Regions from separate parts of the Ruegeria sp. I3 genome, predicted to be linked through region 2. Evidence: riboswitches for the same ligand, from Rfam matches in the RefSeq annotation. Region 2 holds a riboswitch; each other region holds the start of a gene.
The links. Region 2 has a riboswitch for cobalamin ahead of ACR0L9_RS00740 (energy-coupling factor ABC transporter permease). Riboswitches for the same ligand answer to the same signal wherever they lie in the genome.

Region 1 (5,524 bases), on a different contig from region 2:
GAACTCGATCCTGCCCGGTTGGTAGGATACCAGACGCACGCCGTTTTCGACCTCGACCAACAACTTCACGTCCCGGTTGGCTCGGATCAGTTCAACCACATGTTCAAATGTTGGATAGCGTGCCAGCGCTGCCTGCACATCTTGGGCCAGCGCGGCTGTTGGCCCGCCTGCGTTGCCGCCGATTCCCGATGCGGCATAGGCCGGTCGGGCCACAGCCTGTGGCGCGGAAAGAGCATGTCCAGGCGCACCGATTCCCTTGCCGGGGCCACCATTGGGCGGCGGAGGCGTATCTTGCAGACGCTTGATCAGCTCCTCCGGGCTAGGCAAGTCGGCCACATGGGTCAGGCGGATCACGGCCATTTCCGCAGCCATCATTGCGTTGGGTGCGGCGGAAACTTCCTCAAGCGCTTTCAGCAGCATTTGCCACATGCGTGTAAGGACTCGCATGGGCAGAGCCTCGGCCATTTGTTGACCTCGGGCGCGTTCGTCGGGGGAAACGGTGGGATCTTCGGCGGCATCCGGGGTGATCTTGACCACCGAAACCCAATGCGTGATTTCAGCCAGATCGCGTAAGACGGCGAGTGGATCAGCCCCTTCGGCATATTGCCCGCTCAGCTCGGTCAACGCGCCTGCAGCATCGCCGCGCAGGATCATATCCATCAGATCCAGCACCCGGCCCCGATCGGCCAGCCCCAGCATCGCGCGCACCTGATCCGCGCTGGTTTCACCGGCCCCGTGCGAGATCGCCTGATCCAGCAGTGAGGTCGCATCGCGCGCTGATCCTTCGGCGGCCCGGGTGATCAACGATAACGCATCCTCGGCAATCTGTGCCCCTTCGGCACCTGCAATTTTGCGAAGCAGTCCGATCATATCCTCCGGCTCGATCCGGCGCAGATCAAAGCGCTGGCAACGGGACAAGACGGTCACCGGGACCTTGCGAATCTCGGTGGTGGCAAAGATGAACTTCACGTGTTCGGGGGGTTCTTCCAGCGTCTTGAGCAGCGCGTTGAAAGCGCTGGTCGACAGCATGTGAACCTCGTCGATGATATAGATCTTGTAGCGCGCGGACGCAGCGCGATAGCGGACGCTGTCGATGATCTCGCGGATGTCATTGACACCGGTGCGGCTGGCGGCGTCCATCTCCATCACATCGACATGGCGGCCCTCCATGATGGCTACGCAGTGTTCACATTGACCGCAGGGTTCGGTGGTAGGGCCGCCGCTGCCATCGGGACCGATGCAGTTCATACCCTTGGCTATGATCCGAGCGGTCGTCGTCTTGCCGGTACCGCGGATGCCGGTCATGATGAAGGCCTGCGCGATCCGGTCCGCCTCGAAGGCGTTTTTCAGAGTGCGCACCATGGCGTCCTGACCGACTAGATCGGCAAAGGTTTCGGGGCGGTATTTGCGGGCAAGAACCTGGTAGGCGGGGCTGGGCGTCTCGGTCATGTCTGCTCTGTCGGATTCGCGTTACGCCGCAGCGTAGAGGCCCCCGCCGCCCGCGTCCACAGCCGGCCGGGACGATTTTCATTTTGGAATGCGTGGGTATGCGGCTAAAATCCACTCTATTCTATTTACTGGACCAGTATGTTGTTGGGTGAAGTTTGTTTGGGGGGAGATTATGTCGCAACTGGTGGTTTATGCGTTGCAGGTTGGCGGAGGCACCTTGGCCTTGTCATCGATGCCCGGGCGCGGAGGCACTTATACCGAAGACCTCGATCTTATAGCAGACTGGAAGCCGGGACTTGTGATCTCGATGACGACTGAGGTCGAGATGATTCAGGATGGTGCGCGGAATTTTGGCGCTGATATTCAGGGGCGTGCCAGCAGATGGGTGCATTTGCCGATCGAAGATTTTGGCACGCCACCCAAAGAGATTTTGGACCGCTGGCCCCGCGTTGGCGCGACCGCACGTCAGGCGTTGTCAGGTGGTGGCCGTGTGCTAGTGCATTGCCGTGGTGGCTGTGGCCGATCCGGGATGGTGGTTCTGCGTCTGATGGTTGAATGCGGTGAACGGCCTGAGGCGGCATTGAAGCGATTGCGTACGGTGCGTCCTTGCGCAGTCGAGACAAATGCCCAGATGCTTTGGGCCGTTGAACCGGCCCGTGTTCAAGCCGTTTGACGGCTTAGACACCAACATGTGGCGAGATTTCGCCACCGTTGTGCTGCACCAGAAGCGAAGCCTCAAGCATGGCGCAAGGAGGATTCCTTAGCAGGTCTGCGGGTAGGCTGCGGTACTCGGTTCCGAACATCATGTCTGCGTAGTCATCCAGCCGGCCGGTATCGATTTCAGGATCGGTTCCGCAGAATACACGTATCTGGTCGCATTGGGCGCGAAAGCGGGCGGTGCATCCTTCCGGGCAGTGCGACAGATCTATGGTGCCTTCAATCTCAAACTCAGATTTCGTGACCGGTTTTGTGGCGGACATGGCCTGCGTCAGAGCCCGCGCCATTTGCGCCAGTGCGGGGCAGGTTGCCCCAGTACGTTGGCACACGGTCGCCGCGAATTCGTGCGTTTTAGTCTTCCAGATCATCAATGCGCCCTCCGCGCGCAGGGCGAGGGCGTGGTACAGGTTGGTCCGTGCGGAGCACGATCAAACCCGTCCCGGACACCCCGCCCGAGTTTCGGTTCTACATCCGATGGCAGGTCTCCTGACTTGCGGGTCATCGCTTTGCCGACCTTCCCAGCCTTCGAGGCCAGTGGTATCTCGGCATTGCTCTCCGCTTACAGTTGCGGGGGCAGTCTCGGACTAGGTTCTTTCCGGATTTATCCGGGCAGAACCGCACCGTGTTCCCTTTTCATCCCGGCCCGATTGGGCGCGAGAACCATCGCGACATGGCTAGCGGCTGCGCCGTGCCCGAGTCAAGAAGATTGCGTCAGGCAAGTGACGTATGGTCCAGTCACGTCAACCTTGACTTGAGGCGCTTCGGGTGAACTGATCAGTTCAGTCGGTATTGGAGGGCACCATGTTGGACACGCAGCAGGCGGTTGTGACCGAGGATTTTCAAATCCCGTCCGGCCCGGCAATGTTGTCGGCGCGGCTTTACCGTCCGGTTGCCGACCCCGAAAAGGTGGTCGTCATAAACGGTGCGACTGGGGTGCCGAGGGATTACTATCAGTACTTCGCCCGATGGCTCGCCGAAGAACAGGGCATGGCCTGCCTGACTTACGATTACCGGGATTTTGGTCACTCTTTGGTGGGTTCGCAAAAGCGGTCAAATGTCACCATGGCCGATTGGGCGTTGATCGACATTCCATCCGCCCGGGCCGAGATGCGCCGACGGTTTCCGCAGGCCAAGCTATGGAGCATCGGTCATTCCTTGGGCGGAATGTTTGGCCCGATCCAACCCGATATCGATCAGATTGACAGGATGATCTGTGTCTGTTCGGGTCTGGTAACGCTGGCGGATCACCCTTGGCCTTATCGCGCTTTGGCGGCGTTGTTCTGGTTTGGTCACGCGCCGCTGGTGGTCAAGGCGCTTGGCTACCTGCCCGGACGGTTGGTCGGGTTTGGATCGGACCTGCCTGCCCAAGTCTATTGGCAATGGCGCAAATGGTGCACCGCCCCCAAAAGCTATGTGCCAGAGATCGACACGACACTGCCCGCCGCCCGCTGGGAAGACTTGGGCAAACGTGTCGATCTGTTTACCTTCGCAGATGATGAAATGGTGCCGCCGGATGCTGTCTGGCGTCTTGCCGATCTCTATGGACCCAAAGCCGGGCGCCATCTGCTTGCACCAAGCGAATTCGGAGTATCCAAGATCGGCCATATCGGTGCATTCGCAAGACGGAATGCGGCAGTCTGGCCTAGGCTGATCGCCTGATAGCGCTGGGCACCGGTAGGCCGTTGCCCAGCTTCGTTATAGCCCTTTACGGGATTTTTTCTCGTGCATCACGCTGCGCACCATCTTGCCGAACGCCTTGTCGCGGGCGCGGGCCTGCGCCACCGAAGCGGAATTGTGTTGGTCTTCACGCCGCAGCTTGCGCCAGCGGTCCAGCCGCGCGGGATCAAGCGTACCAGCGTCGATTGCCGCCTGCACCGCACATCCGGGCTCGGTCTCGTGCTGACAATCCGAGAAGCGGCAATTCAGGCTGAGGTCTGAGATGTCCGAGAACACCTCATCCAACCCCTCTTGTGCATCTAGCAGACGTAACGCGCGCATGCCGGGCGTATCGATCAGCCAGCCGCCATTGCGCATGCGATGCAAGGCGCGTGCCGTTGTTGTGTGCCTGCCGCGCGCATCGTCTTCGCGAATACCTGCGGTGGCCTGATCCTGCCCCGTCATCCCGTTGGCGAGCGTCGTTTTCCCAACGCCGGATGATCCAAGCAAGGTGCTGGTTTGTCCTTTCGGACACCACGACAGAACTTGTTCGAGATCGCCGTGATCCAGCGCGTTGACCGCAAGTACCGTCAGAAACGGGGCGAGCGATTGGGCTTGATCTACATAAAGGCTCGGATTATCGCACATGTCCGATTTGGTCAGAACGACCACCGGATAGCAGCCTGCCTGATGCGCCAGCGCAAGATACCGCTCCAATCGTGGCAGATTAAAATCGGCGTTGCAGGAACTGACGATGAATAGCACGTCTACATTTGCAGCGATCAACTGCGCTGCAGCTCCGGTACCTGCCGCTCGGCGTTGAAGCAGGCTTCGCCGGTCTAGCATACGGCGTATTCGTTTGTTTTCATCCACCAGAACCCAATCTCCGACGGCATATGCACCGGTTGATTGATCCGGAGATAACAAAGGCGATTCACCTTCAGGGCTCAGCCCGATCAGTCGATCCCGGTGTACGGCCGAGATGCGATACGGAAGAAGTGACGGATCAGCCGTATGCTGAGCCGCGAAATGAGAGGACCATCCGAGGTCCGATAAGGAAAGTAACATTGGTCTGCCTGTGATCAGAAACAGCAATCCCGTCGAATGGCAATCGCGCATCCGCCGGCGACGTGTTCAGGCAATCAGTTGATCGGAAAGGATCAGAACCGGTCTGCCCGAAGGGTTTTTGCTACAATCATAAACGCCCTCCTGCGGCTGATAGGTTCTAAGTGAGAGGTTGGACATCGACCCAAGCGGGGCTCGTTGTGGCTGCTTCCTTCCGGACCTGACCAGGTTGGCGAGGCGCTCGCCCGCGCCAACCTCTCAAAGCCGATATAGGTGCATCCCCTGAAAATGGCAACCCGTCAGAAGGCCAGATGAATACGCATGAAACCATCCGCATCGTTGGGCAGAATGCGTGGATGATACTCAGCAAGCTCTGCAACATGGTGTAGCGCGCGCGGCCCCGTTGTCAGGATCGCGCCCTGCCTTTGGTTTGGTACAAAAGAAAAGGGGCGTGGTGCATGCGCGAGTGGGTCGGCGGGCAATGTGCCCGCGACGTATTTGCATAGAATATCCTGTATGCTGATCTGAGGCAGGTCAATCGTACGGGCTTGTCGCGCAATTGGAAAATGACCACCGCCATTGGCCCGGTAGTTATTGGTGGCGACAAGGAAACTCTGGTCAGGCGCAATCTGCCGCC
Region 2 (5,524 bases):
AATGACGGCTCTAATGACACACGCGATACTTCCGCGATGGCAGCGTTGTCTCCGCGAGCGAATACTGAGTCAGTAACAGCCGCTCCTGCATAGGGCAGCTTTGGTGCGCGTATCGCCACTTCAATCAATCCATGATCTCGCACAAGCACCGAGTGGAAGGTTCGACGGGCCGCGCTGCAGCATTCACATGTCGCGTTAAACGGCAGAATTGGGTCGGCTGTCATTTTTGCAGTTTAGCAATATGTAACAATCGAATTTGGTGGCGTTCATCCTCTCCGTCGCTTCCCTTTCTTGGACCAGCAGGATTTATGCAAACCAAACGCCCTAGACCGTCACGGGGAGGGCACTGCCCTCTCACTCGGGCAACCCTATCGGGCAGGGCCGAGGCCGCACCACCCTTATCGAATAGCCTCACCTCCCCCCGGCGTTCACCACATTGCAGATTAGCTGCGACAAGCTGCATCGCTGTCTGAACTGCAATTCAGCTCTGATTATCCGAAAGGGAAGCCGGATCAAACGAAACTGCCTGCGGTAGTCCTAAATGGTGGGTTTGGATTGAAGTATAATACTAAGGGTCATATTTAGTAGATGTCCGACTTCGAAGTTTCATCTGATTTCGAACATTCATTACAGTGTAGTCCGACTATGACGGTTGGGTAAGATAAGTGTGACCTTCAACAGGAAACTGTTCAACGTCACTGGCCTTAAACTCGATCGATGCCAAAACATAAACAAATCAGTGAATCGCGTCATCCAAATCCGCCACAAACCTCAAGCGTTTCTAACCCAGGACTACTAGCCGGCTTTCTTCTATGCCGCTGCAAGAATCTCAATTAAGCTCACCCATGCAATCACGACTTAAAACTGCGCGCTCGCGAACTTTGCTGCTCTGCATTTTAAATTGAATAAGCTGTTGTAATGCCTCGATGAACATAAAAGATTGAAATAGAGTTCTCTTGGCTCGGTAGCTTCAGATACCCAGGAGAAACGAGCATGGGGAAAGCAGATATGACAAAACCTACTTCCGCTCAGAAAAAACTTTCGGAACGGTTACCAGTTTATCTATCGTTGGCCTGTATCATATGCAGCTACCTTGTCTCCGCCGCTTCATTGCAAGCTTCTGAGCTTCCCTGGATCAAACTAGATAGAGAGGTTCAGGCGCCATCGGGTGCCAAATCACTCTGCAAAGATTATTCGTGGGCGTGCGCGAATACTCGTACTTCTGGTCTGCCAGAAGCGCAGGAGAAACAGATCGTTAAAGCGATTAACTTGCGCGTCAATCGGAGGATCCGCGCCGTTTCGGATCAAAACCAATACGGGACAAAGGAATACTGGACGCTACCAATGCAGGGGTCAGGGGATTGCGAAGATTTCGCTTTGCAAAAGAAGTTTGAACTAATGCAGAACGGCTTGGATCCTACGAAGCTACTTATTGCAACTGTCTTAGACACCAATCGCAGTGGCCATGCAGTTTTAGTTTATCGCTCGAGTGAAGGCGATTTGATTCTGGACAATGTCACCAACAGGATCAAATCGTGGAAGGAAACGAGGTATCTTTTCCTACGAATACAGGACCCAAATCACCCTGATCGTTGGGTACAGGTTTCTAGCGGCTAAAAACAATGTGGCGCGCCCTCGAGACGCGCCACAATAAAATTTTGGTCCTGCGACTATTGGTTGTTTCGCGGCAACCCAAGTTTAGGACACCGCTTCAAACTTTGGTCAAGCTTTCGCAGCGTTGTACAAACGCGGAGTCACCAGACCTGTACTGTTCAAACCGCGCATCGCCTTGGCTGCCGCAAGCACTGCCAGATCAGCAATCGGCTCAATGACGATTACCAGCATATAAGCGCCGCCAAAGGACAGAACCGACGCCATGGTTTCTGCGCCGAAACCCTGGCCGTAGAAGGCCCAGAACCCAACCCATGCGACTACTCCTCCCTGATACGTCGCACTTAGGGCAAGAGCTTGGCCATATTTGAGGTCAACATATGCTGTGCCGGGTGCGATGATGCGGCTGGCCAGTGCTTGTAGCGCAAACAGCGGCACCAGCAGAGTGGTCAGGTTGATGAAGTATTGCGGAAGATCGAACGGGGCAAAAAACACACCCTGAATCAGGAGACCAGCTGCCAATCCAAAAGCCGCGGGTGCAGCACCGAGAATCAGAAACAACGTCGACCCCAGGATGAAGTGGACTTCAGAGACACCAACCGGGAAATGCGGCAGGACTTCGAAGAAAAGGAAAACCCCAACGGTGGCGAGCACCGAGCGCATAACAAAAGATGCAGGTCCATTCGCACGCAATGTGGAAAACGTTTCTTTCGCTGCGTAAGTAGCCGCACCTGCGGCGGTAACATAGGAAAGCGCGATTTTGGCACCATTCACGATGCCCGGTTCGATATGCATGTTCTTTCTCCCTACCGCCTCACCCGGCGGCTTGTCAGGTTGAATCGACCGTAAGGCCGACAGGTTCAGTCTGGGCATAGCCCGGCGCTTTACGGCAGGTCTCCTGACTCGCGGGTGCTCGCTCCGCCAACCTTCCCGGTTCCATTACGAACCAGTGGTGTCTTGGCATCGCTCTCCGCTCACAGTTGCGGGGGCAGTTACGGAATTGGCGCAATTGAAAACACCGAACCGTATTCCCTTTTAATCCTTTTGGCTTCCGCCATCAGGAACCGAAAACAAATCACCGCTACAATGGCGGCTTCGCCTGTGTCAATTGTCTTTGCGACCTATTCCAATGTAAACTCGACCGAAGCAGGATTCACGCAACCGGTCACGTGATCAACTGGGTAAACCCAGCGTTACCTGAAACCTCTTGAAGCTCTAGCTGCTAGAGGCTTTAAGATTCGAATTAATTCGCGATAGTGCGATCCAAATACGTTAAACTTGTGAACCAGGACGAGACCTATGCTTACAAGGCGCCATTTCATTCAATCCACCACAGCGCTGTTCTCGGCGTCTGCGGCCAGTCCATTGATCGCCAAAACATGGCCAACCTCGTCGCAAAAGACCTATTGGGACAGCCAGGTCACGCCATTTGATTACGATCCAATGACCTCAAATCCGTGGGGTGTTCATGACCGTTTTTTACCAAGACGCGTCGCGGCAAATGATGGTTTGGTTCCAGGTGACATCCATGTGGATGCCGTCGCGCGCTATCTCTATCATATCGAAGAAGGCGGGACCGCAATGCGCTATGGCGTAGCGATCGCGCGTGGGAATCTTTACGAGCCCGGCACCTATGTTATCCGCCGAAAGGTCGAATGGCCACACTGGACACCAACCGCTTCAATGATCGAGCGCAACCCCGAATACGCGGAATTCCGGAATGGAATGGAGCCCGGGCCGAATAATGCTCTCGGCTCTCGTGCCCTTTATCTATACGTTGGAGACCGAGACACATATCTCAGAATTCACGGCACGCCTGAGCCAAGAAGCATCGGCGGTCGCGCAAGTTCTGGATGTGTGCGAATGATCATGGCTCATATCAATGACCTCTACCCAAACGTGAAAACCGGCTCGACCGCTTTCCTATACTCTGCCGAAGATAGCGTCACAGCCCGCTCATGAATATTGGGCAGCGTACATGGACGTCGCTGCCCTCATTTCGATCAGGCGTCGCGCGCAATGCAGATCGGAGCGCCATTCGTCGCGCGCAATGGTACCAATGTCGTCTCGACGGGTCCGCTGTGCTCATACCAAAAGCAATTGTCTTCGGGCAGGAGGCGCGCTGTGGTCAAATCCTGCGCCGGCCCTGCCAGCGCTACGACCGAATCTGGCACGTTGCCTGGTTCAAATGCTTTGCTTTTGGCCCCAGTGAACTGGGCTGAGCAACCAGCCGTAATCGAGACTAACGTGATGGTAATTGCGATCCGTTTCTGCATTGATCTATTCCAAATTTTTTGCGTCATCTGCAATTAGATTGCATCCACACGGCCGGCCCGCAAGACGAAATGAACTAACAATATCGCAGGCCAAGAACCCGGATGAAAAAAATATAAAAGGTATTGAAGCTCTAGTTACTGTAGGAACTATTTACAAAGGACCATAGAGATTCTTGAGGTCCAATCATGTCATCCGATACCCATAGCCACGACCATGGCCACGAAAACAAACATGGTCACCACGCATGCGGTAGTGGCGGGTGTGGCGACATCGCCCCCGCCGGTCCGATTCCCGAAGGTGGCAGAAGCTTTCAGGTCTCTGGCCTCGATTGCGCCGAAGAGGTTGCGATCCTGAACCGGGTTATCGGCCCGAAAGTTGGTGGTGAAGAGCATCTCGCATTTGATGTGATCAACGGTCGGATGACGCTTCTTGAAAGTGCTTCCAAGTTATCTGACGAAGATGTCATGATGCTGGTTGCCAGTACTGGTATGACCGCCAAACCATGGGATGACGGAAATGCCGCCCAGGACCAGGCGGCGCATATTGCACGTCAGCGGCGGTTCACCACTCTTAGCGGAGGGTTTTGGGCAGCGGGTTTTGGCTGGCACATTTTCGAAACCGGCATGGGCGGTGCGCTCGGGCTGTTCTCGGGACATGGTGAGGTTCCGATGCCTTTGCCCGAGGCAGCTTTGTTCGCGGTCGCGATCTTGTTTGGCGTCTGGCTGGTGGCCCCTAAGGCCTGGTCTTCGGCGCGTCGACTTTCGCCGGATATGAACCTTCTGATGGTTGTTGCCGTCGCTGGTGCCATCGCTCTGGGTGAGTTTTTTGAAGCGGCAACTGTAGCATTTTTCTTCTCGCTCTCTCTTTATCTGGAAAGCTGGAGTGTCGGACGTGCTCGGAACGCGGTATCCGCGCTGCTTGATCTGGCCCCCCCGACGGTTCGGCTGGTTCGTGCTGACGGTTCTGAGGCAACGGTCCCGGCGGCGGATGTCTTTGTCGGCGACAGCTTCATCGTTCGGGGTGGGGATCGCATTCCACTTGACGGGGAAGTCATCGAAGGGGCTGGTGCCGTTGACCAGGCTCCAATCACAGGTGAAAGCGCGCTGATTCCCAAAGAGCTGGGTGATGAGGTCTATGCCGGCACAATCAATGGTGAAGGCACCCTCAAAATACGTGCGACGAAAACAGCGTCAGACACCGTGCTTGCCAAGATCATCCGGATGGTCGGTGATGCTCATGCTCGCCGTGCGCCGGTTGAGCAGTGGGTTACAAAATTTGCGCGGATTTATACGCCCATCGTTATGGTCGTCGCAGTGGCCATCGCCCTGATCCCACCGCTTGTATTTGGCGCATCGTGGGGCTTCTGGTTTTACAATGCACTTGTTCTGCTGGTTATCGCCTGCCCTTGTGCACTCGTCATTTCCACACCGGTTTCCATCGTTGCGGCTTTGACCGCTTCGGCACGGGCCGGGGTCCTGATTAAGGGCGGTGCCTATATTGAAGCCCCCGGGCGTACCACCGCACTGGCCATGGACAAGACCGGCACGATCACCATGGGAGAGCCTGAAGTCGCCAATGTCTATCCGCTGGGCGACGCATCCGAGCAGAAGCTGTTGGCGAACGCTGCCAGCCTTGA
Region 3 (5,524 bases), 690 kb from region 2:
GCCCCAAACCTTATTGAGATCGGCGCGGAGTGTTTCCGGCAGCGCCGCCAGCGCCGCCTGATAATCCTCTAGCGGCCATGAAATCCGGGCATCAAGAAGAGTTTCAGCAATTGGCTCGGCAGGCGCGGTGTCATACCCTTCGCCTTGCAGATCGAGCAACATTGCCTCAGCCGAGGCCAGCGCATCCAGACCCACTGCATGTGCCATCTGCCAGTCTTTGCCGGGATAGGTCGATAGTACCAGCGCCGGAACCTGCTCCGCCTTGGGTTTGTCGTGAAGGTTCAGCCAGCCGGAGATGCGGTTGATGATGGCTTCGATCCGTTCGGGTTCAGCCCGATGAGCGAAGCGAGAATACTCGAGATGCGGGTCGCGTTTGCCCGGCTCTTTGAAGGATACGATGCCCGCGTTGATCCGCCCGTCCACTTCCGGAAGGACCACATGCATGGCAAGATCAGCTGGTGAAAGGCCGCGTTCCGCTTCGGCCCACGCTTTGCGGCGTGACGTGGCCAGCGCGACCTGAAAGACCGGCACCTCTGCCACATCGAGAGGTGAGGTGCCTGATCCGCCCTTGCCTGAGAATGAGGTGGCGTTGACGATCGCCGAAGGCTTCAGCGCCACAATAGTCTCGCGCAGCCAATCGGCGGCATTTGGTGCTTTGAGCGACGGGGCAAACAGGCCGACGGCCTCAAAACCCCGCGCCCGCAAGCTGCGGATCAACGCCGCAATTGGGGCGGTATCTGCCGAGGTCAGGTATGCGCGATAAAAGGTTACGATGATACGTTTCGCATCACCGGGCAGAGCGTTTTCTGCAGGGATCACGCCGTGATCTGGGCACCAGGCACCGCATTCGGGGATGGTCTTGGCGCCCATGACCGGACCTGCATACAACCCCGCAGCCAGTGCCATCTGCGCCAGAGCGGCCTGCGCCGCGACCTCACCGCCGGTGTCGCACAGATGCGCCAGCCGCCGCAGGGTCGAGACAGGCAGGGTAGAGTAATCATCCAGCCGCGTATCCTCGCGACCGTCTGCGGGCAGTACGGCCAGTGCAATCCCTTTGGCCTGCGCCAGCGCCAGAACCTGCTGCAAGCCGTACGCCCAATAGGGCACTCCACCGATCAGACGGATCAGGATGCCCTTTGCGCCCTCCAGTGTCTGCTCGACATATGTGTCGACTGAGAGGGGATGCTTCAGCGCCGTCAGATTGGCCAGCCGCATCGTTGGCATGCGTCCTTCAGGCCCACCTCCACGATGCCATCCCGCCGCGAAAGCGCCAAGGTCACTGTCGGAAAAGGACAGCACCACCAGGTCCGCCGGGCTCTGACCCAGATCGGTCGGGGTCTCGGTTTCTTCGAGCCCATGGCTTTCGCGGAAGACGACGTGCATAAGTCTTACTCGGCAGCCTCGGTTACACCCACGAGGATATCGCGGATCTCGGCCTCTTTGATATCGTCATGCTCGGCAATGACCACAAGGCGCGAGCGACGGTCTTCGCCGGGCTCCCACGGGCGGTCATATTGGTGACGCACGCGCGCACCGACGGCCTGAACCAGTAGGCGCATGGGCTTGCCTTGAACGGCGGCATAGCCTTTGACGCGCAGGATATTCAACTCGTTGGCCAATCGTTCAATCTTGGCGACCAGATCAATCGGATCGGTTTGCTCGGGCAGTTCAACGATGATGCTTTCGAAATCGTCATGCTCGTGATCGTGATGGCCGTCGTGATGGCTGGGACGCGCGTCCATGTCATCCTCGGCCGCGGCTTCTAGACCCAGCACGACGCGGACGTCCACGGCACCCTCGGCCACTTCGACCACGGGCATGGGGCGGGGCGCTTCGGCGGCGATGATCTCTTTCGCTTTCGCAACGCCTTCCGGGCCAGCCAGATCGGGCTTGGTCAGCAGAATGATGTCGGCGCAGGAAATCTGATCCTCGAACACCTCGGACAAGGGAGTTTCATGATCAATCGAGTCATCTGCCATGCGTTGCGCATCCACCGCCTCGACATTCGGAGCGAACCGACCAGCGGCCACGGCCTCGGCATCGGCCAGAGCAATCACGCCATCGACGGTGATTTTCGAGCGGATATCGGGCCAGTCGAACGCCTTTAGCAGCGGTTTTGGCAGGGCAAGACCGGAGGTTTCGATCAGGATGTGATCGGGGCGCGGCTCTAATGCCATCAGGGCTTCAATGGTCGGGATGAAATCATCGGCCACGGTGCAGCAGATGCAACCATTGGCCAGTTCCATGATGTTTTCCGCCGGGCAATCAGGAATGGCGCAGGATTTCAGGATATCGCCATCGACGCCGACATCGCCGAATTCGTTGACGACCACCGCCAGACGCTTGCCCTGCGGGTTCTGCATCAGGTGTCGCACCAAAGTGGTTTTGCCCGAGCCCAAAAAGCCGGTGATCACAGTGACGGGGAGTTTCTCGAGATTGCTCATTTCAGGGCTCCAATCGGGGGAATGCGGGCCGCACAGTTTTTGCGGAAGTGTTCAGGACGTTCACGCCATTTGACCAAACCGTCCTCGGTGGCGAGGTATTTGGCTGCGCCTTCGACGATGGTTTCGACATGGTCGATCTCGTTCAGATGCTCATACACGAAAGTCCAGCGATCCGGTCCTCCGCGTAGCACGATCGAGCAGCCTTCATCGCAATTCGACAGGCATTCCACAGCTTTCAAGGTAATGCCTTCGGGCAGGCCCGCCTTTTCAAGCGCCTTGTGCAGCAACGTGCCAGGGCGCTGGGCGTCATCCTCGACAGGCAGCCCGCGACGGCAGGTAGTGCAAACCAGCAGTTCGACCGGTGCGGTCTCGGTCATGTCTCTCATCCCCCCAAATCCTCTTCGTGGGGGACGGGGTTTCATGCGGGCCGATCACAGCCCCACACCGGAACACCCCGTCCGGTTTCATCTTCGGGCGTTGGCAGGTCTCCCGGCTTGCGGATGTCAGAGGAGGCCTCTGTCGGATGTCCCGCCTTCCCGGCCATACTGCCAGTGGCTTTGGGCACCCTCTCCGGTCACGGTCGCGGGGGCGGCTGCGTTTGACGGCAAAAACCGCTGACGCATTCCCTTTTCATCTGCTCTCGCAGACACCAACGAAAGGGACATGCGGCAGGGCAGGGTTGCTTGTCAAGCGAGTCGCGCCGATCCGTGAAAAAGCGGATAAAAAGCGACCTGTCGGGGTCGCTGGGCGGCATGATACTTCTGCAACGACGTGCTGGCATGGCAGCAAGATGCGAACAGGAGGATACCGCGCATGAAAGTAGGGTTTATCGGGCTGGGGAATGTAGGGGGCAAGCTATCTGGATCGCTGCTACGAAACGGTATCGATCTGACGGTTCATGACCTGAACCCGGATCTGGTGACCGAATTCGTCGCCAAGGGTGCCAAAGCCGCCAAAAGCCCGGCGCAACTGATGCGCGATTGCGATGCTGTTATAACCTGTTTGCCTTCTCCTGCGGCCTCGGATGCGGTGATGCAGGAAATGTTGCCAGAGGTCGGCCCTGGCAAAATCTGGATGGAAATGTCGACCACTGACGAAGCCGAAGTCAAACGCCTTGGCGCAATGGTCATCGAACGAGGCGGCGCAGCGGTGGATTGCCCGGTTTCCGGCGGATGTCACCGGGCAGCGACGGGTAATATCTCGATCTTCGCAGGCTGTGATCGTGAGACTTTTGAACGTATCCTGCCATTCCTGACCACCATGGGGCGGCGCATTTTGCACACGGGCGATCTGGGCTCGGCCTCTGTTCTGAAGGTGTTGACCAATTATCTGGCTACCGCCAACCTGATCACCTGCGCCGAGGCATTGGTGACAGCCAAGGCCGCCGGTATGGACCTTGGAACCACCTATGAAGCGATCAAGATATCGTCAGGCACATCCTTCGTGCACGAGACCGAAAGTCAGGTCATCCTGAACGGCTCGCGCGATATTTCCTTCACCATGGATCTGGTGAAAAAAGATATCGGTCTGTTTCAGGAGGTCGCCGACCGTGCCGGAGTTCCTCTGGAGATAAACCCATTGATGATCAAGATTTTCGAAGATGGCATCGCGCGATATGGTGAGCGTGAACTGTCCCCGAACATCATCAGGCGGCTAGAGGACGCGACCGGACTGGAGATCCAAGCGCCAGGGTTCCCAACCGAGATGCTGGACGACGAGCCAGAAGAACCGGGTTATGAGGTGATCCCGCAGAATCGGTAGATCGATTAATCGGCAAGCATTGCGGCTGTCTGGCGACCTGGTTGGACAAAATTCTGGTGCTATTCTAAATAGGTCGACAGGAGTCCGACACCGGCACAGGCAAGAGAACAACTTATGACGAATGAGACCTTTCTCATCGTAACAACGATGAAAAACGAAGGGCCTTTCATGATCGATTGGGTGGCCTACAACCACGCAATCGGTTTTGATGACATTCTGATTTATACCAATGATTGCGCTGATGGTACCGATGCCATGGGCGAACGGTTGCAAGTGCTTGGCTGGGCTCACCACCAACGAAACAGACTGGGTCCGCGCGCCGCGCCGCAGGTTCGTGCATTTTCGCTTGCGCGGAACCACCCAAGCTATCTGTCTTCGGATTGGATTCTCAGTTTGGATGTGGACGAGTATATCAATATCCGTTTGCCCAATAGTGATATAAGAAGCCTCGTTGAGGCCAGCGGCGTGGCGGACGCGATCTCGATCTGCTGGCGCATGTTCGGAAACGCGGGTCAGAACGATTTCGTTGATCGACCTGTACCTGAGACTTTCTTTCTGGCCGCCACGGAAGACGGCTATCCGCATCACCGGACCAAAGGGTTCAAAACGCTGTTCCGCAACAACGGAAAATTCAGCCGTTTTCGCGCCCATCGTCCCAGGATCAATCCAGAAGATGCACCGAACCCTGACGCGCCATACGAAGGCGTGTTGTGGCGGGATTCGGGCGGGAACCTCTACCCAGCAGACCAAGTGAAATGGAAAGCATGGCGTGGTTTCAGCCATGAATTCGCGCGCATTCATCATTATGCTGTGCGCAGCACTGATAGCTTTTTAGTCAAGCGCGACCGTGGGCGCACCAATCATGTGGGGCAGGATCAAGGGCTCAAATACTGGCTCATGATGAACCACAATGATGTTGAGGATCGCTCAATTCTGGAACACATGCCGGCTATGCACGACATCAAAGCTGAGATGATGGCAGATCCGCAATTGGCAGACCTTCATCATAAAGCATGTGAGTGGCACAGGTCGAAAGCCGAAGAATTGAGAGCCAGACCGGATTGGGTTGATCTGGTTGAAGCGTTGCAAAATTCCTCAACCGGAGAAGACGTCTATGGGTGAAGCTGTATCTGCTGAGGATCGCCGCAAGAAGCAAGCTGAGCAGCGCGAGCGGAAGGATTCCCTGCGGCGCGAAATGCTCAAGACCATGCCGCATGGACGGCTGAGCGTTGAAATTGGCGTTTGGAAGGGCGAATTTTCGCGGATTCTGCTGGAAGAGCTGCAGCCCTCGAAATTGTGCCTCATCGATCCCTGGCAAG
Region 4 (5,524 bases), on a different contig from region 2:
GAAGGTGTCGGACAAAGGAATCGAGGTTGTGCCGTAGATCGTGGAAATCAGCAAAAGGGCGGTCAGAACGACCGCCCCCAGCAACAATGTCAGGCCCAATCGGCCCATATCAGCTCTGACCCGGATGCATCGCGCGCGCCATCTTCGAGATCGCTTCGATATTTGCCGGTCCCGGCGTCAGCTCTTCGTAGCGCAATCCGATCCAGCGTTCGTTCTTGACGGCGTCAGTCTGGGACATGACGGGATGTTCCTGCAGGAACTTGAAGGTGTCTTCGGCGCCATTGCCGGTCTGATAATCCAACAAAACCAGGAATTCCGGGTTCGATGCGGCAACGGCCTCCCACGAAGTGCGGCCCCAGCTCGTGTCCATGTCATGAGTGACGTTTTCACCACCGGCGGCTGTGATCATCGCATCGGGAATCGCGAATTTACCGGCGGTAAACGGAGCATCTGCAGGACCATCCAGAAGAAAGACGCGGGGCCTGGGCAGTTCAGCAGTCTTGGCTTCGATCGCTGCCAGCTGCTCTTTCCAGCCCAAGACCAAAGCCTCGGCCTTGTCTTCGACTTGCATCACCTTGCCCAAGCGCAACACATCGCCAAATAGAAGATCCATGCTGGCTTCGGGGCGATCCTTGTCCAGATGGACGCAGCTTTCGGTTAGAACCATGGTCTTGATTCCGAACGGTTCCAATGTATCTGGGGTCACATCACCACCCGGCTTCATGCCATAGTACCAACCGGCAAAGAACAGGTCGGGTTCAACCGCCACCAAATTTTCGACGGTCGGATATTTTGGCGCAAGCTCGGGGATGTCGCCACGCAGGGCATCAAAATCAGGGCTGGTCTTGTACCAGCCGGTGATGCCGGTCAGGCCGACGATCTTGTCCTGCAGACCCAATGCAAAGGCCATATCGGTCATGTTCATGTCATGCACAACCAGGCGCTCGGGCGCGGTATTAAAAACCAGCGGATCGCCGCAGTTGTCTACGGTGACTTCTTGCGCAGCAGCACCGCTTGCCATGGCGGTGGCCAACGCCACGGGCCAGATGTATTTCATCTCAGTGTGTTCCTTCGACTAAGTTGAGACTGTAGTTCTTCGAATATCAAGCGCCGGGATCATGCGGCCTTCGTGGAGAAAGCAGAGGAAATCAACGCCAAAAGTTTCGCGGACTCTTTCGGGTGTCAGCACCTTGTCCACCGACCCAAACTCGATCATGCGGGTCGATTTCATCAGCGCCACGTGTGTGGCGAATTCGGGGATCATGACAAGATCGTGTACGATCATGACCACGGTGATCCCAAGCTCGGCGACCAAAGACAGCATCCGCCCTTTTGCATCAGGATCCAGATGGTTGGTCGGTTCGTCCAGAAACAGCAACGAAGGGTTCTGCGCCAAAGCACGCGCGATATGGGCACGCTGACGTTCGCCTCCGGACAGTTGGGCCATGCGCTTGTCCGCGAGATTGGCGAGACCGGTCAGGTCTAAAATCCGGTCCAGCTCTTGCGCGTGGCCTTCGGCAGAGCGGTCCGCACGGATGGGTATTTGCCCCAGCGCAACATAATCGCGTAACGCCAAGCGTCCATCGGGCAGTTCCTGCTGACCTACCACTGCAATCATGCGCGCACGCTCTTTGGCCGTGAGCTGTTTCAGACTGCGTCCTTTGATCCGAACATCGCCAAGTGCCAGCGGCTCAGCGCCGCACAACAGATTGAGAAGCGTCGTTTTCCCCGCCCCGTTCGGGCCGGCGATGGCTAGAATGGAACCCTCGTCCAACTCGAACGAGACGCCCTGCAACAGGACATCTCCGTTAAGGGCATAATACTCAAGGTTTTCGGCAATCAGAAAGGGTGGCAACGTCATTGCGATGCCCCCTGTTCGATCCGCGGCATGCGCGAGAGGGTTTTATTGAACAACGCCTGCGGGCGATCAGTGGCATTTGTCCAGCCATCCGGGCTTTCACGATACTGCGCTGCAAACTCAGCCAGCGCCTGCACCTCATCCGCGGTCTGAATGCCACCAAAAAGGTATTGCGCCTTTCCTACGGCCTGGAACCCAACCGTTCTGGGACTATCGCAGCCTGCCATGCAAGACGACGCGCGGATCGCAAAACTGCGATGTAATTTCCCAGTCAACGCATCGCAAATTTCATCAAGGGGCAGCCCTTCAGTGCAGCTTTCGCAGACTAGAATGAAATGATCAGGCGTATCTGGCATGGTCCACTCCACTTGTTTCCAAGCGCATGCGGAAGCTGCCGACAATGTAAACACGCAATTGACGCGCCATCAAAGCCTCCTTCCAGGACGCCCCGCCCCGGGTTGGTTAAACATCTGATGGCAGGTCTCCTGACTTGCGGGTCCGCGCTCGGCCAACCTTCCCGACCCTGTGGACCAGTGGCTGTTTGGCCTTGCTCACCGCTTACAGTTGCGGGGGCAGTTACGGAATTGGCACCTTTTGGCAAACCTCACCGTATTCCCTTTTCATCCCGCGGCAACACCACCGGGAACCATCAATCGATTGAGTGCCCGAGAACACCGGACACGTCAATGATAAAGTCGAAGGCGCTCAACTCTGGTAGAGGATCGAGCGCCGCCAACCACGTGTCCGAAGCACCAGCCGAATAGCTTGGGCTGCGCGCCGAATTTGTCTGGCCACGGCTGTCCATAGTTGGTGTGTTTGGAAATTAGACAATCTGAGGTAAGCTGAACAAATTTAGAGGTTTAGCTTTGTCAGCGCCTTACCCCTGTTTGATCATTGCCTGGGTTTATCCAAGGAGACGGTTCTTTGACGCATGTTTCGCAAAACGCATTGCCGCCGGATATTGTTGATGATGTCATTGACCACAATCTCGAGGCCGTTGCACGGTGGAAAGGCCATCGCTTAAGGGCTCAGCATGGGCGCAGTCACGGGTGCGTGGCTGCAACATTCACCGTCAGAAACGATCTACCAGAACAGTTCCGTCACGGCCTGTTTGAACAGCCCGCTGCCTATTCAGCCGCACTTCGCTTTTCCAACGGCGCGCATCTGGATGACCGGAAATCGGATGCCCACGGGATGGCGATCAAGCTTTTTGACGTGCCAGGCCCCAAGCTGATCGACGCCGAGGCACTTGCGCATCTGGGGACCACACAACTCAGCGACGAGTTCGATTTCGTATTGGTCGATCAGGATGTGTTTCCCAGCTACGTCCCCGATGAATATGAGCGATTGGGCAGGCTTGTCGCCACATTACAAGCGGTCCAGCACGCGATCAAAGGGCGACGAAAATGGAGCCTTAGGTTGATCACCAAAGGGCTGCGCGCAGGATTTCGAGCCTTCCTTACTCGTGAAGGCAAGCGTCAGTTTCGCGTCGCGAGTGATTTTGCCTCGAACTATATGCACTCGCCTTTTGAGGTCCATTTCTGGTCGACAACACCGTATCGGCTGGGCCCCGATCTAACAGTCCGATACCTAGCCCGCAGCGCTAAACCAAAAGTTCCGGCACATCCGGTAGACGACCCAGATGGGATCGGTCAGTGTTTGCGGCAAGACGTGGCCGATGGAGATAATCACTTCGAGCTGTGTGTGATTGAGCCCCCGCGCCCGGCCGACGAATTCGATGTGCTAGACAATCGCATCCGGTGGGCATGCGATCCGCAACCAGATGCACCTCTTGATCCGTACCATCATACCGTCACGCCCGTGGCGGATATCACGATTCCCAAAGGTGCAGAATTTGATCCGCAGAGTGGCGACGCGATGAGCTTCTCGCCCTGGCGTGTCACGGCAGATCACGAACCTTTAGGACCGATTAATGCGATCCGACTCAGAACCTATCTGAGCCTGGCCCGCGCCCGGTTCCCGAACCGATGACCAAACGGAGATGTATTGATGCTGGACGTTGATGATCTGATCAAACTCGGATTCAAGATCTCCCCACCCGTTACGAGTTATTTAGCCGCGATCAGGCTTGCAAACGCCGCGAAGATCCACCGACCGCGGCCCTATACGATGGGCGCAGACTACACGACATGGCCCGGCGTGTTTTCCCATCGCTGGATCGGTCGGCATACAACGCCAGAAGACCTCTCACCCGTCCTGCCTTCAGAAAGCGAAGTTGCTGATCTCTTTCGCCGACGGACACAATTGGATGGCAGCCCGCTTACCTTGATGTGCCCGCAAGGATCGACACTTTTGTTTATCTCGGCCGCACAATGGTTTACTGACAGTTTCCTGCGCACCTTTGGGGCGAAAGGACCGGTTGATCAGACGGATTCGAACCACGAGGTGGATCTGTGCCAAATCTACGGGCTGAACGATTTTCAGACCGACATGCTGCGCGAACGCGATCCCGATACCAATGAATTAACCCACCGGTTGGCCTTTCGTCTGGATACACAAGGCGAGATGTGGGCCCCGAAGCTGTTTCAAAAGAACCAATCCGGTGGTGTTAAGCTTGCGCCCCCCTTTGATGGCAGTCTTGCCACTGGCGAGAATTGCGGAAAGCCCCTGCACGATCCATGCAAGCTGTGGAATGCGGTGAAACGGGCGCATCCGGGTCTCAGCGATCACGCAATCGACCAGCTACTGCTCGATTTTCATGCAACCGGGCTCGATAATGGCAATGGTACGATAGGCTATATCACGATCAATACACTGATGTTGCGCGCCCATAACACCTTTGCCGATCTGTTGTGGCGCGAAAAGCGCGGCATATCAGGCTGGGACAAAGAGCGTGTGTTCCAGACCACACGCTGCACCTTGATCGCATTGCTGATCAAGCTTGTGCTTGAGGACTACATCGCCCACATCGCCAATATGCCATTCAAACTGCCTGTTGGCGTCAATCGCTGGCAACCGTGGCATCATTCCAACCAGATCGCGATTGAGTTCAATTTGCTCTACCGCTGGCATTCGATGATCCCCGAGCGATTCATAATCGACGGCGCACAGGTTGGCCCGGAGGGGTTCAGATTCAATCCACGACTGGTCGAACAAACGGGCTTGGCGGAAATGATCCGATCATTGTCGCGCCAACCTGCGGCCCGCATGTCGCTGCGCAACACGCCCGATTTCCTGTTCCAAAGGCCTGCGCCCGGTGCTCCTGCCCCTGTCGAAGCTACAATTGCCCTGACGCGTAAGGCGCGTCTTCCGTCGCTGAACACTTATCGTCATCATTTCTGCCGCAAACCGCATTCAAGCTTTACTGAGATGGTTGGTGATCAGCCGTTTGCGGACGAATTGATTGCCGACCTGAGCCGGCTCTATTGCGACGTCAATAGGGTCGAGTTGTTCCCTGGTCTCTTTGCGGAACAGCACAAGGGCGATGTGATCATGGGCGATCTGATGACATCGATGGTGGCGTATGACGCGATCACGCAGCTTATGAACAACCCAATGGTGTCCAAAAACTTGTACTCGGCTGAGACTTTTTCAGAGAAAGGTTTTCAGTTGCTGAAGAAAACTTCGTCATTCTCGCAGGTGGCGCGATTTGTTGGCTTGGACCTGCAACCCGAAGACTGCACTTTAGGTCGACGTCCCGGCGGG

Region 1: linked by a shared signal. The riboswitch ahead of ACR0L9_RS19230 (hypothetical protein) and the one ahead of ACR0L9_RS00740 (energy-coupling factor ABC transporter permease) in region 2 are both predicted to bind cobalamin.
Region 3: linked by a shared signal. The riboswitch ahead of ACR0L9_RS04200 (DUF1636 domain-containing protein) and the one ahead of ACR0L9_RS00740 (energy-coupling factor ABC transporter permease) in region 2 are both predicted to bind cobalamin.
Region 4: linked by a shared signal. The riboswitch ahead of ACR0L9_RS09430 (DUF1636 family protein) and the one ahead of ACR0L9_RS00740 (energy-coupling factor ABC transporter permease) in region 2 are both predicted to bind cobalamin.

What each region holds. Positions count from the first base shown of each region.
Region 1 covers NZ_JBQFNI010000011.1:487-6,010, forward strand. Annotated here, with positions in the region: gene ACR0L9_RS19220 (DNA polymerase III subunit gamma/tau) at 1-1,449, opposite strand, end outside; gene ACR0L9_RS19225 (phosphatase domain-containing protein) at 1,622-2,122, shown strand; gene ACR0L9_RS19230 (hypothetical protein) at 2,127-2,534, opposite strand; cobalamin riboswitch at 2,626-2,846, opposite strand; gene ACR0L9_RS19235 (alpha/beta hydrolase family protein) at 2,968-3,825, shown strand; gene rsgA (ribosome small subunit-dependent GTPase A) at 3,862-4,890, opposite strand; RNA gene ffs (signal recognition particle sRNA small type) at 5,050-5,148, opposite strand; gene ACR0L9_RS19250 (bifunctional 2',3'-cyclic-nucleotide 2'-phosphodiesterase/3'-nucleotidase) at 5,187-5,524, opposite strand, start outside.
Region 2 covers NZ_JBQFNI010000001.1:131,910-137,433, reverse strand. Annotated here, with positions in the region: gene ACR0L9_RS00745 (transglutaminase-like cysteine peptidase) at 994-1,617, shown strand; gene ACR0L9_RS00740 (energy-coupling factor ABC transporter permease) at 1,723-2,406, opposite strand; cobalamin riboswitch at 2,483-2,695, opposite strand; gene ACR0L9_RS00735 (L,D-transpeptidase) at 2,911-3,573, shown strand; gene ACR0L9_RS00730 (hypothetical protein) at 3,615-3,887, opposite strand; gene ACR0L9_RS00725 (heavy metal translocating P-type ATPase) at 4,074-5,524, shown strand, end outside.
Region 3 covers NZ_JBQFNI010000001.1:818,802-824,325, forward strand. Annotated here, with positions in the region: gene cobN (cobaltochelatase subunit CobN) at 1-1,383, opposite strand, end outside; gene cobW (cobalamin biosynthesis protein CobW) at 1,389-2,444, opposite strand; gene ACR0L9_RS04200 (DUF1636 domain-containing protein) at 2,441-2,821, opposite strand; cobalamin riboswitch at 2,907-3,113, opposite strand; gene ACR0L9_RS04205 (NAD(P)-dependent oxidoreductase) at 3,219-4,205, shown strand; gene ACR0L9_RS04210 (glycosyltransferase family 2 protein) at 4,320-5,327, shown strand; gene ACR0L9_RS04215 (class I SAM-dependent methyltransferase) at 5,320-5,524, shown strand, end outside.
Region 4 covers NZ_JBQFNI010000003.1:180,494-186,017, reverse strand. Annotated here, with positions in the region: gene ACR0L9_RS09445 (FecCD family ABC transporter permease) at 1-108, opposite strand, end outside; gene ACR0L9_RS09440 (ABC transporter substrate-binding protein) at 110-1,057, opposite strand; gene ACR0L9_RS09435 (ABC transporter ATP-binding protein) at 1,076-1,861, opposite strand; gene ACR0L9_RS09430 (DUF1636 family protein) at 1,858-2,214, opposite strand; cobalamin riboswitch at 2,317-2,524, opposite strand; gene ACR0L9_RS09425 (hypothetical protein) at 2,508-2,663, opposite strand; gene ACR0L9_RS09420 (catalase family protein) at 2,783-3,850, shown strand; gene ACR0L9_RS09415 (peroxidase family protein) at 3,869-5,524, shown strand, end outside; gene ACR0L9_RS09410 (ATP-binding protein) at 5,504-5,524, opposite strand, start outside.